2 regions of the Delftia sp. Lp-1 genome follow, and region 1 is predicted to be linked to the other one. Evidence: riboswitches for the same ligand, from Rfam matches in the RefSeq annotation. Region 1 holds a riboswitch; the other holds the start of a gene.
The links. A riboswitch is a leader RNA that binds a small molecule or an ion and turns the genes downstream of it on or off. The one in region 1 is predicted to bind S-adenosylhomocysteine.

Region 1 (4,413 bases):
GCCCGACCGCATCGTCCAGCTGCATCCCGACATCGACGTGCTGGTGCTCTCCGGGGGGTCCAGCGCGGCCCGGACCGAGGCCGCGCCTGCCGCACCGCTGCGGCGCAGGCCGCTGCCCTGGAAGGGCTATGCCGGCGTGACCCTGGCCTGCTTGACCGCCACGGTGCTGGCCGAGCAGCTGCTGCGCATCTTCGACCCGGCCAACGTGGTGATGCTGTTCCTGCTCATCGTCGTGCTGTCTTCGTTGCGCTGGGGGCGTGGCCCGGGCGCCTGGGCGGCGCTGCTGTCGGTACTGTGCTTCGACTTTTTCTTCGTGCCCCCGCGCGGATCCTTCCATGTCAACGACACGCAGTACCTGTTCACCTTCGTGCTGATGCTGGGCGTGGCCCTGGTCTGCGGCCAGCTCATGGCGCGGCTGCGCCACGAGGCGCGCGTGGCGGCCGAGCGCGAGCGGCGCGCGGGCGCCCTGGCGCGGCTGGCGCGCGACCTTTCGGGCGCGCTCACGCAGGAGCAGGTGGTGGAGATTGCGCTGAGCACGGTCTCGGGCGTGTTCGACGCCCAGGCCGGGCTGCTGCTGCCCGATGCGGACGAGCGCCTGCGCCCCGCCGGCGGCGGCTCCTGCCCCATGGACGACAGCATTGCGCGCTGGGCCATGGACCATGGCCAGCAGGCCGGCCAGGGCACGGACACGCTGCCGGCCGCACCGGCCCGCTATGTGCCGCTGGCCGCACCCGTGCGCATGCGCGGCGTGCTGGTGCTGCAACTGCGTGCGCCGCAGCGCCTGGAGGTGCCCGAGGAGCAGCGCCTGCTGGAGGCCTGTGCCAGCCAGGTGGCGCTGGCGCTGGAGCGCCAGCACTTCGTGGCCGTGGCCCAGCAGACCCAGATCGCCATGGAGGGCGAGCGCATGCGCAACACCCTGCTGTCGGCCGTCTCGCACGACCTGCGCACCCCGCTGACCACCATCCTGGGCGCGGCCGAGGCCGCGCAGCGCCATGTGCCGCCGGGCGGCGCAGCCGACATGCTGGAGCAGGTCCGCATCCAGGCCCAGGCCATGCAGCGCCTGGTGGAGAACCTGCTGGACATGGCGCGCCTGCAGCAAGGCGGCGTGCACCTGCAGCGCGAATGGCTTCCGCTGGACGAAGTGGTGGGCAGCGCGCTGCGCCAGATGCGCGCGCGCCTGGGCCAGCATCCCGTGAGCACCGACGTGCCCGCCAGCCTGCCGCTGCTGCAGCTCGATGCCCTGCTCATGGAGCGCGTGCTGGTCAATCTGCTGGACAACGCCGCCAAGTACACGCCGGCCGGCACGCCGCTGGCCATCAGTGCGCGTGTGCAGGACGGCGAACTGCTGCTGTCCGTGCGCGATGGCGGGCCGGGCCTGCCATCCCATCTGCCGGTGGAGACGCTGTTCGAACCCTTCACGCGCGGCACGGCCGAGTCCACCGTCTCGGGCATCGGCCTGGGCCTGGCGCTGGTGCGCAGCATCGTCGAGGCGCATGGCGGGCGCATCGAGGCTGCCGCCGCGCGGCCCGGCCCTGGCACCATCTTCACGCTGCGCTTTCCCGTGCCCGAGCAGCCTGCGCTGGATTAGAGTCCCGCCATGCACGAAAGCCCCCCATGAGCACGCCCGCCAACCGCATCCTGATGATCGAGGACGACCCCGGCATCCGCCGCTTCGTGCGCCTGGTGCTGGAAGACGAAGGCTGGCAGGTCTTCGAGGCCGACAGCGCGCGCCGCGGCCTGATCGAGGCCGCCAGCCGCCAGCCCGATCTGGTCATCCTCGACCTGGGCCTGCCAGACGCGGATGGCAAGCAGGTCCTGACCGAGCTGCGCGGGTGGTCCTCCGTGCCCGTGCTCGTGCTCTCCGCGCGCGAGCGTGAGGACGAGAAGGTGGCCGCATTGGATGCCGGCGCCGACGACTACCTGGTCAAGCCCTTCGGCGTGCCCGAGCTGCTGGCCCGGCTGCGCGTGATGCTGCGCCGCCGCCAGCAGCTGGGCGCCGCCGGTGGGGCGGGCGGTACGGCCGCGTCCAGCAAGGTGCACTTCGGCCCGGTGCAGGTGGACCTGGCCACGCATGAGGTGCGGCGCGCGGGGCAGCCGGTGCACCTCACGCCCATCGAATTCCGCCTGCTGGCGGCCCTGATCGCCGCCCAGGGCCGTGTGATGACCCACCGCCAGCTGCTGCTGCAGGTCTGGGGCCCCGAGTACCTGAGCCGCGCCCACTACCTGCGCGTGCACATGGCCAATCTGCGCCAGAAGATCGAGGACGAGCCGGCCCAGCCGCGCCACCTGGTGACCGAGCTGCAGGTGGGCTACCGGCTTGTGGGGCTGGGCGGTGAGGCATCCCCGGGATCGGTATAATCAGCGCCTCTCCGAGGAGCGTTGCAGCGGCCCCCACACATCAGGCGTGGTCGCGAGGCTCGGAGTCATACCTGCAACGACGCTCGCCCACGCTTTCTGTGCGGTGAGCTTTTTTTCGTCTCCCGCAGAACGTGGTTTTTCATTCATCTTTTGGAGAAAACCATGAACGCTGCTGTTCGTCCCGTTTCCGCCGACACGGCCATCGCTGACATTTCCCTCGCTGCCTGGGGCCGCAAGGAAATCCTGATCGCCGAAACCGAAATGCCCGGCCTGATGGCCACGCGCGAGGAATTCGCCGCTGCCCAGCCCCTCAAGGGCGCGCGCATCACCGGCTCGCTGCACATGACCATCCAGACGGCCGTGCTGATCGAGACGCTCAAGGCCCTAGGCGCCGAAGTGCGCTGGGCGTCGTGCAACATCTTCTCGACGCAGGACCACGCTGCCGCCGCCATCGCGGAAACCGGCACGCCCGTGTTCGCCATCAAGGGCGAATCGCTGGCCGACTACTGGGACTACACCCACCGCATCTTTGAATTCGGCGCCGCCGGCACCGAAGGCGAAGGCCCCAACATGATCCTGGACGACGGCGGCGACGCCACCATGCTGCTGCACCTGGGCATGCGCGCCGAAAAGGACCTGTCCGTGCTGGACAACCCCGCCTCCGAGGAAGAGAAGATCGCCTTCGCCGCCATCCGCGCCAAGCTGGCCCAGGACCCCACCTGGTACACGCGCAAGAGCGCCCACATCATCGGCGTGACCGAAGAGACCACGACCGGCGTGCACCGCCTCAACGAGATGTCTGCCAAGGGCACGCTGAAGTTCCGTGCCATCAACGTCAACGACTCCGTCACCAAGAGCAAGTTCGACAACCTCTACGGCTGCCGCGAATCGCTGGTGGACGGCATCAAGCGCGCCACCGACGTGATGATCGCCGGCAAGGTTGCCGTGGTGGCCGGCTACGGCGACGTGGGCAAGGGCTGCGCCCAGGCGCTGCGCGCGCTGTCGGCCCAGGTCTGGGTCACCGAGATCGATCCCATCAACGCCCTGCAGGCGGCCATGGAAGGCTATAAGGTCGTGACCATGGAGTGGGCAGCCGACAAGGCCGACATCTTCGTGACCACCACCGGCAACCGCGACATCATCCGCCACGAGCACATGGTGGCCATGAAGAACGAAGCCATCGTCTGCAACATCGGCCACTTCGACAACGAGATCGACGTCGCCTCCATCGAGCAGTACCAGTGGGAAGAAATCAAGCCCCAGGTGGACCACATCACCTTCCCTGACGGCAAGAAGATCATCCTGCTGGCCAAGGGCCGCCTGGTGAACCTGGGTTGCGCCACCGGCCACCCCAGCTTCGTGATGAGCGCCTCGTTCGCCAACCAGACCATCGCCCAGATCGAGCTGTTCACCAAGCCCGATGCCTACGAGGTCGGCAAGGTCTACGTGCTGCCCAAGATCCTGGACGAGAAGGTTGCCCGCCTGCACCTGAAGAAGGTCGGCGCCATGCTGACCGAGCTGACGGACGGCCAGGCTGCCTATATCGGTGTGAGCAAGCAGGGTCCCTACAAGCCCGAAACCTACCGCTACTAAGCACCCCCTGAGCGGCTTGCGCCGCTTCCCCCTCTCTACTTGCTTCGCAAGGGAGGGGGACGACACCCTCGCGGCGGGGCGGCCCTTGCTCGGTGTCCCTGAGTTGGGCCCTGCCAGTTGTGGGGTGCGGCGCCGCTTGGCGTCATTGGTTTAGAGATTTCCTGGGAACGACGCTATGCGCGCAGATGTATTTTTGGTGGAAGCCGGCCATGCGGCCACGCGCTCGCAGGCGCAGCGGCTGATTGCGGGTGGCGTGCAATGGCGCATGACGCCGCTGACGCCTTGGAAGAAGGTTGCCAAGAACGGCGACGAGATTCCTGCGGGTGCCGAGCTGCAGTTGCTGGACGGGGCCGAGGCCCGGTTCATCTCGCGCGGCGGGCTGAAGCTGGAAGGCGCGCTGGCGGCCACCAAGCTGTCGGTGCAGGGCCTGCGCTGCCTGGACGTGGGCCAGAGCACGGGCGG
Region 2 (4,413 bases), on a different contig from region 1:
CTTCTGCAGCAGCGCCGGCTCGCCCTTGGCCACGCCGATGTAGCAGGGCGTGTCCTCGACCGCGAACTTCGCGTCCAGCTGGCGCAGCCTGGTGCGCTCGTTGACGGCGTTGGCCACGATGTTGCCCAGCGTCACCAGCTGCACCTGGCCCGTCAGATAGCTTTGCGCGGTGGCGTTGTTGTCCTCGTAGCGCTTGATGGTGGCCGAGGCCGGCGCCACCTGCGTGAGGGCCAGGTCCTCGGTGGAGCCGCGCGTCACGCCCACGGTCTTGCCGGCCAGGTCGGCAGGGGCCTTGATGCTCACGTCCTTGGGGCCGTAGACGCTCTTGGGGAAGGGCGCATAGGCCTGGGTGAAGTCGATCACCTTGGCGCGCTCGGCGTTCTTGCCCAGGCTGGAGATGACGATGTCGGCCTTGCCTGTGGTCAGGAAGGGGATGCGGTTGGTGCTGGTCACGGGCACCAGCTCCACCTTCACGCCCAGCTCCTGGGCGACCAGGGCGGCCATGTCGATGTCATAGCCCTGCAGCTTCAGGTCGGTGCCCAGCGAGCCGAAGGGCGGGAAGTCCTGCGGAATCGCCACGCGCAGCACGCCGGCCTTCTGGATGTTGGCCAGCATGTCGGCATGGGCTGCGCCGCCCAGGCCGGCAGCGGCCAGGGTGGCGGCCGCCAGGGCGGTGCGGATGAATGCGCGGCGGGGTGTCAGGGGGGAAGTCATGCGAAAGCTCCTTCGGAAGGTGGGGTGAGGCGAAAGGAAAGCGGGTCAGGGTCGGGCGCAGATGTATCGGGCGCTGTTGCGTCGGGCGCCGTCGCGTCGTCCGGTGTGTCGAGATCGATGCCGCTGCGCCTTGCGGCCGACAGCAGGTGGGCGCGCATGGCGCCCGCGGCACCCGGTGCATCGCCCGCGCAGACGGCCTGCACGATGGCGTCGTGCTCGCGCACGGGCTGGTCGTCGGCGCCGCTCCAGGCAAAGGGCAGGCGCAGGCTGTGGCTGATGGCCAGTTCCAGCTGGCGCGCCATGGCCACCAGGCCCGGGTTGCCCGACAGCTGGGCCAGCAGCAGGTGGAACTGCAGATCGGCGTCGGCGGCGGCCAGCAGGTCGCTGCGGGCCAGTGCGTGGGCCAGCTGGGACTGGGTCCATTGCAGCTGGCGCAGGCCGCTGTCGTCGGCGCGCACGGCCGCCAGCGCGGCCCAGCCGGGCTCCAGCACCAGGCGCAGCTCGATCAGCTGGCGCGGCGACAGCGTGCCCAGCGCCGGGGTGGCATAGGCGCGGTGCATGCGTGCACGGCCGCTGTGCGGGCCGTTGATGCGCACGCCCTTGCCCGGCTGGATCTCGACCAGGCCCAGGGCCTCCAGCATGGACAGTGCCTCGCGCAGCGAAGCGCGGCTGATGCCCAGCTGCCGGGCCAGCTCGCGCTGCGGCGGCAGCTGGCTGCCGCCGGGGTAGTGGCCGCTCAGGATGTGCTGCTGCAGCGTCTGGGCCATCGAGATCGGAATGCTTTGCATGGGCTGGCGCGGGTGGAGGGTTTTGGCCTGACTGGTCAGACCACGTACCCAGCAGATAGCGAATTGCGTGCCAGATGCAAAAAAAGGAGCGTTGTCCTCAGGCGCTGCAAAGAATCCGGGGCGATGGGGTATCGACAATCCGCCCCGAAGGCGCCGCCGGCGGCCCGCGCTGCCGCGCTTTGGTGCAGTGCCGCATGGCTTTGTGCAGGCCTGCCCCGAATGCGGGCGTAAAACCCGCACTGCAGGCCGCCGCCAGCCGCCGTAGAATCCCGGGCTTTGGCCCGAGGAGCGTTGCAGCGCGGCACCCGCCCATCCGTACACCGGATCGCGTGCCGCGTCAGGCTTGGGCCAGGTGCAGGTTCCCGGCCGGACCGCGCCCACGGTGCCAACGACGCTCACCTGTTGCCATGCCGTTTTTGCAGGTGAGCTTGATGTCGTCCTCTTTCACTCCCCCTCCCATGCGTCTGTCGGGCCTGGAGCCCGTCTCCATCGGCGAGGGCACGCTGTTCGTCAACGTGGGCGAGCGCACCAACGTCACGGGCTCCAAGGCCTTTGCGCGCATGATCCTCAACGAGCAGTACGAGGAAGCGCTGTCCGTGGCACGCCAGCAGGTGGAAAACGGCGCCCAGGTCATCGACGTGAACATGGACGAGGCCATGCTGGACAGCAAGGCCGCCATGGTGCGCTTCCTGAACCTCATCGCCTCCGAGCCCGACATCGCCAAGGTGCCGGTCATGGTGGACAGCTCCAAGTGGGAAGTCATCGAGGCCGGACTGCGCTGCCTGCAGGGCAAGGGCATCGTCAACTCCATCTCCATGAAGGAAGGCCTGGATGAATTCAAGCGCCAAGCCCGGCTGATCAGGCGCTACGGCGCGGCCGCCGTGGTCATGGCCTTCGACGAGAAGGGCCAGGCCGACACCTATCAGCGCAAGATCGAGATCTGCGAGCGCGCCTACCGCATCCTGGTGGACGAGGTGGGCTTCCCGCCCGAGGACATCGTCTTTGACCCCAACATCTTCGCCGTGGCCACCGGCATCGAGGAGCACGACAACTACGCCGTGGACTTCATCGAGGCCGTGCGCTGGATCAAGCGCAACCTGCCCGGCGCCAAGGTCTCGGGCGGCGTCTCCAACGTGAGCTTCAGCTTCCGCGGCAACGACCCTGTGCGCGAGGCCATCCACACCGTCTTCCTGTACCACGCCATCTCGGCGGGCATGGACATGGGCATCGTCAACGCCGGCATGGTCGGCGTCTATGACGACCTGGAGCCCCAGCTGCGCGAGCGCGTGGAAGACGTGGTGCTCAACCGCCGCCCTGACGCTGCGGAACGCCTGCTGGAGATTGCCGACGCCGCCAAGGGCGCCGCCAAGGACGACAGCAAGAAGCTCGAATGGCGCGGCACGCCCGAGAACCCGAAGACCGTGGGCGAGCGCCTGTCGCACGCCCTGGTGCACGGCATCACCGACTTCATCGTCGCCGACACCGAAGAGGCCTACCAGCAGATCGTGGTGCAGGGCGGCGGCCGCCCGCTGCACGTGATCGAAGGCCCGCTCATGGACGGCATGAACATCGTGGGCGACCTGTTCGGCGCCGGCAAGATGTTCCTGCCCCAGGTAGTCAAGTCGGCGCGCGTGATGAAGCAGGCCGTGGCCCACCTCGTGCCCTACATCGAAGAGGAAAAGCGCCAGCAGGAAGCGGCGGGCCTGGACGTGTCCAGCAAGGGCAAGATCGTCATCGCCACCGTCAAGGGCGACGTGCACGACATCGGCAAGAACATCGTCACCGTGGTCCTGCAGTGCAACAACTTCGAGGTCATCAACATGGGCGTGATGGTGCCCTGCCATGAGATCCTGGCCCGGGCCAAGGCCGAGGGCGCGGACATCATCGGCCTGTCGGGCCTGATCACGCCCAGCCTCGAAGAGATGCAATACGTCGCCGGCGAGATGCACAAGGACGACTACTTCCGCATCAAGAAGATTCCGCTGCTGATCGGCGGCGCCACCTGCTCGCGCGTGCACACCGCCGTCAAGATCGCGCCCAAGTACGAAGGCCCCGTGGTCTACGTGCCCGATGCCTCGCGCAGCGTCAGCGTGGCCCAGAGCCTGCTGGGCGAGAACAAGGGCAACTACCTGGCCGAGATCCAGGCCGACTACGACAAGGTGCGCACCCAGCACGCCAACAAGAAGAAGACACCGCTGTGGCCACTGGCAAAGGCCCGCGCCAACGCCACGCCCGTGGACTTTTCCCAGGCCCCCGTTGCGCCGCGTGCCCTGGGCCGGCGCGTGTTCCGCAACTTCGACCTGGCCGAGATCGCCGAATACATCGACTGGGGCCCGTTCTTCCAGACCTGGGACCTGGCCGGCCCCTATCCGGCCATCCTCGACGACGAGATCGTCGGCGTCGAGGCGCGCAAGGTGCTGGCGGACGGCCAGGCCATGCTCAAGAAGATCATCGAAGGCCGCTGGCTGCAGGCCAACGGCGCCATCGGCCTGTTCCCTGCCAACCGCGTGGGCGATGACATCGAGTTCTATGCCGACGAGTCCCGCAGCCAGGTGCTGATGACCTGGTACGGCATGCGCCAGCAGACCGAAAAGCAGATGGTGGAAGGCCCGGATGGCCAGCCCGTGATGCGCCCCAGCCGCTGCCTGTCCGACTTCGTGGCCACCAAGGAATCGGGCATCCACGACTACGCGGGCCTGTTCGCCGTCACGGCCGGCATCGGCGCCGAGAAGAAGGACAAGGAGTTCCAGGACGCGCTGGACGACTACTCCGGCATCATGTTCAAGGCCCTGGCCGACCGCCTGGCCGAGGCCTTCGCCGAATGCCTGCACCAGCGCGTGCGCAAGGACCTGTGGGGCTATGCGCCCGACGAGGACCTCAGCAACGAAGCGCTGGTCAAGGAACAGTACAA

Region 2: another riboswitch for S-adenosylhomocysteine. It lies ahead of metH (methionine synthase); the one in region 1 lies ahead of ahcY (adenosylhomocysteinase).

What each region holds. Positions count from the first base shown of each region.
Region 1 is NZ_JAJALJ010000001.1:97,374-101,786, forward strand. Features, by position in the region: gene LGR64_RS00370 (sensor histidine kinase) at 1-1,588, shown strand, start outside; gene LGR64_RS00375 (response regulator) at 1,615-2,358, shown strand; S-adenosyl-L-homocysteine riboswitch at 2,366-2,450, shown strand; gene ahcY (adenosylhomocysteinase) at 2,521-3,951, shown strand; gene LGR64_RS00385 (TlyA family RNA methyltransferase) at 4,127-4,413, shown strand, end outside.
Region 2 is NZ_JAJALJ010000004.1:384,428-388,840, reverse strand. Features, by position in the region: gene LGR64_RS27020 (transporter substrate-binding domain-containing protein) at 1-714, opposite strand, end outside; gene LGR64_RS27015 (FadR/GntR family transcriptional regulator) at 711-1,502, opposite strand; S-adenosyl-L-homocysteine riboswitch at 1,780-1,906, shown strand; gene metH (methionine synthase) at 1,961-4,413, shown strand, end outside.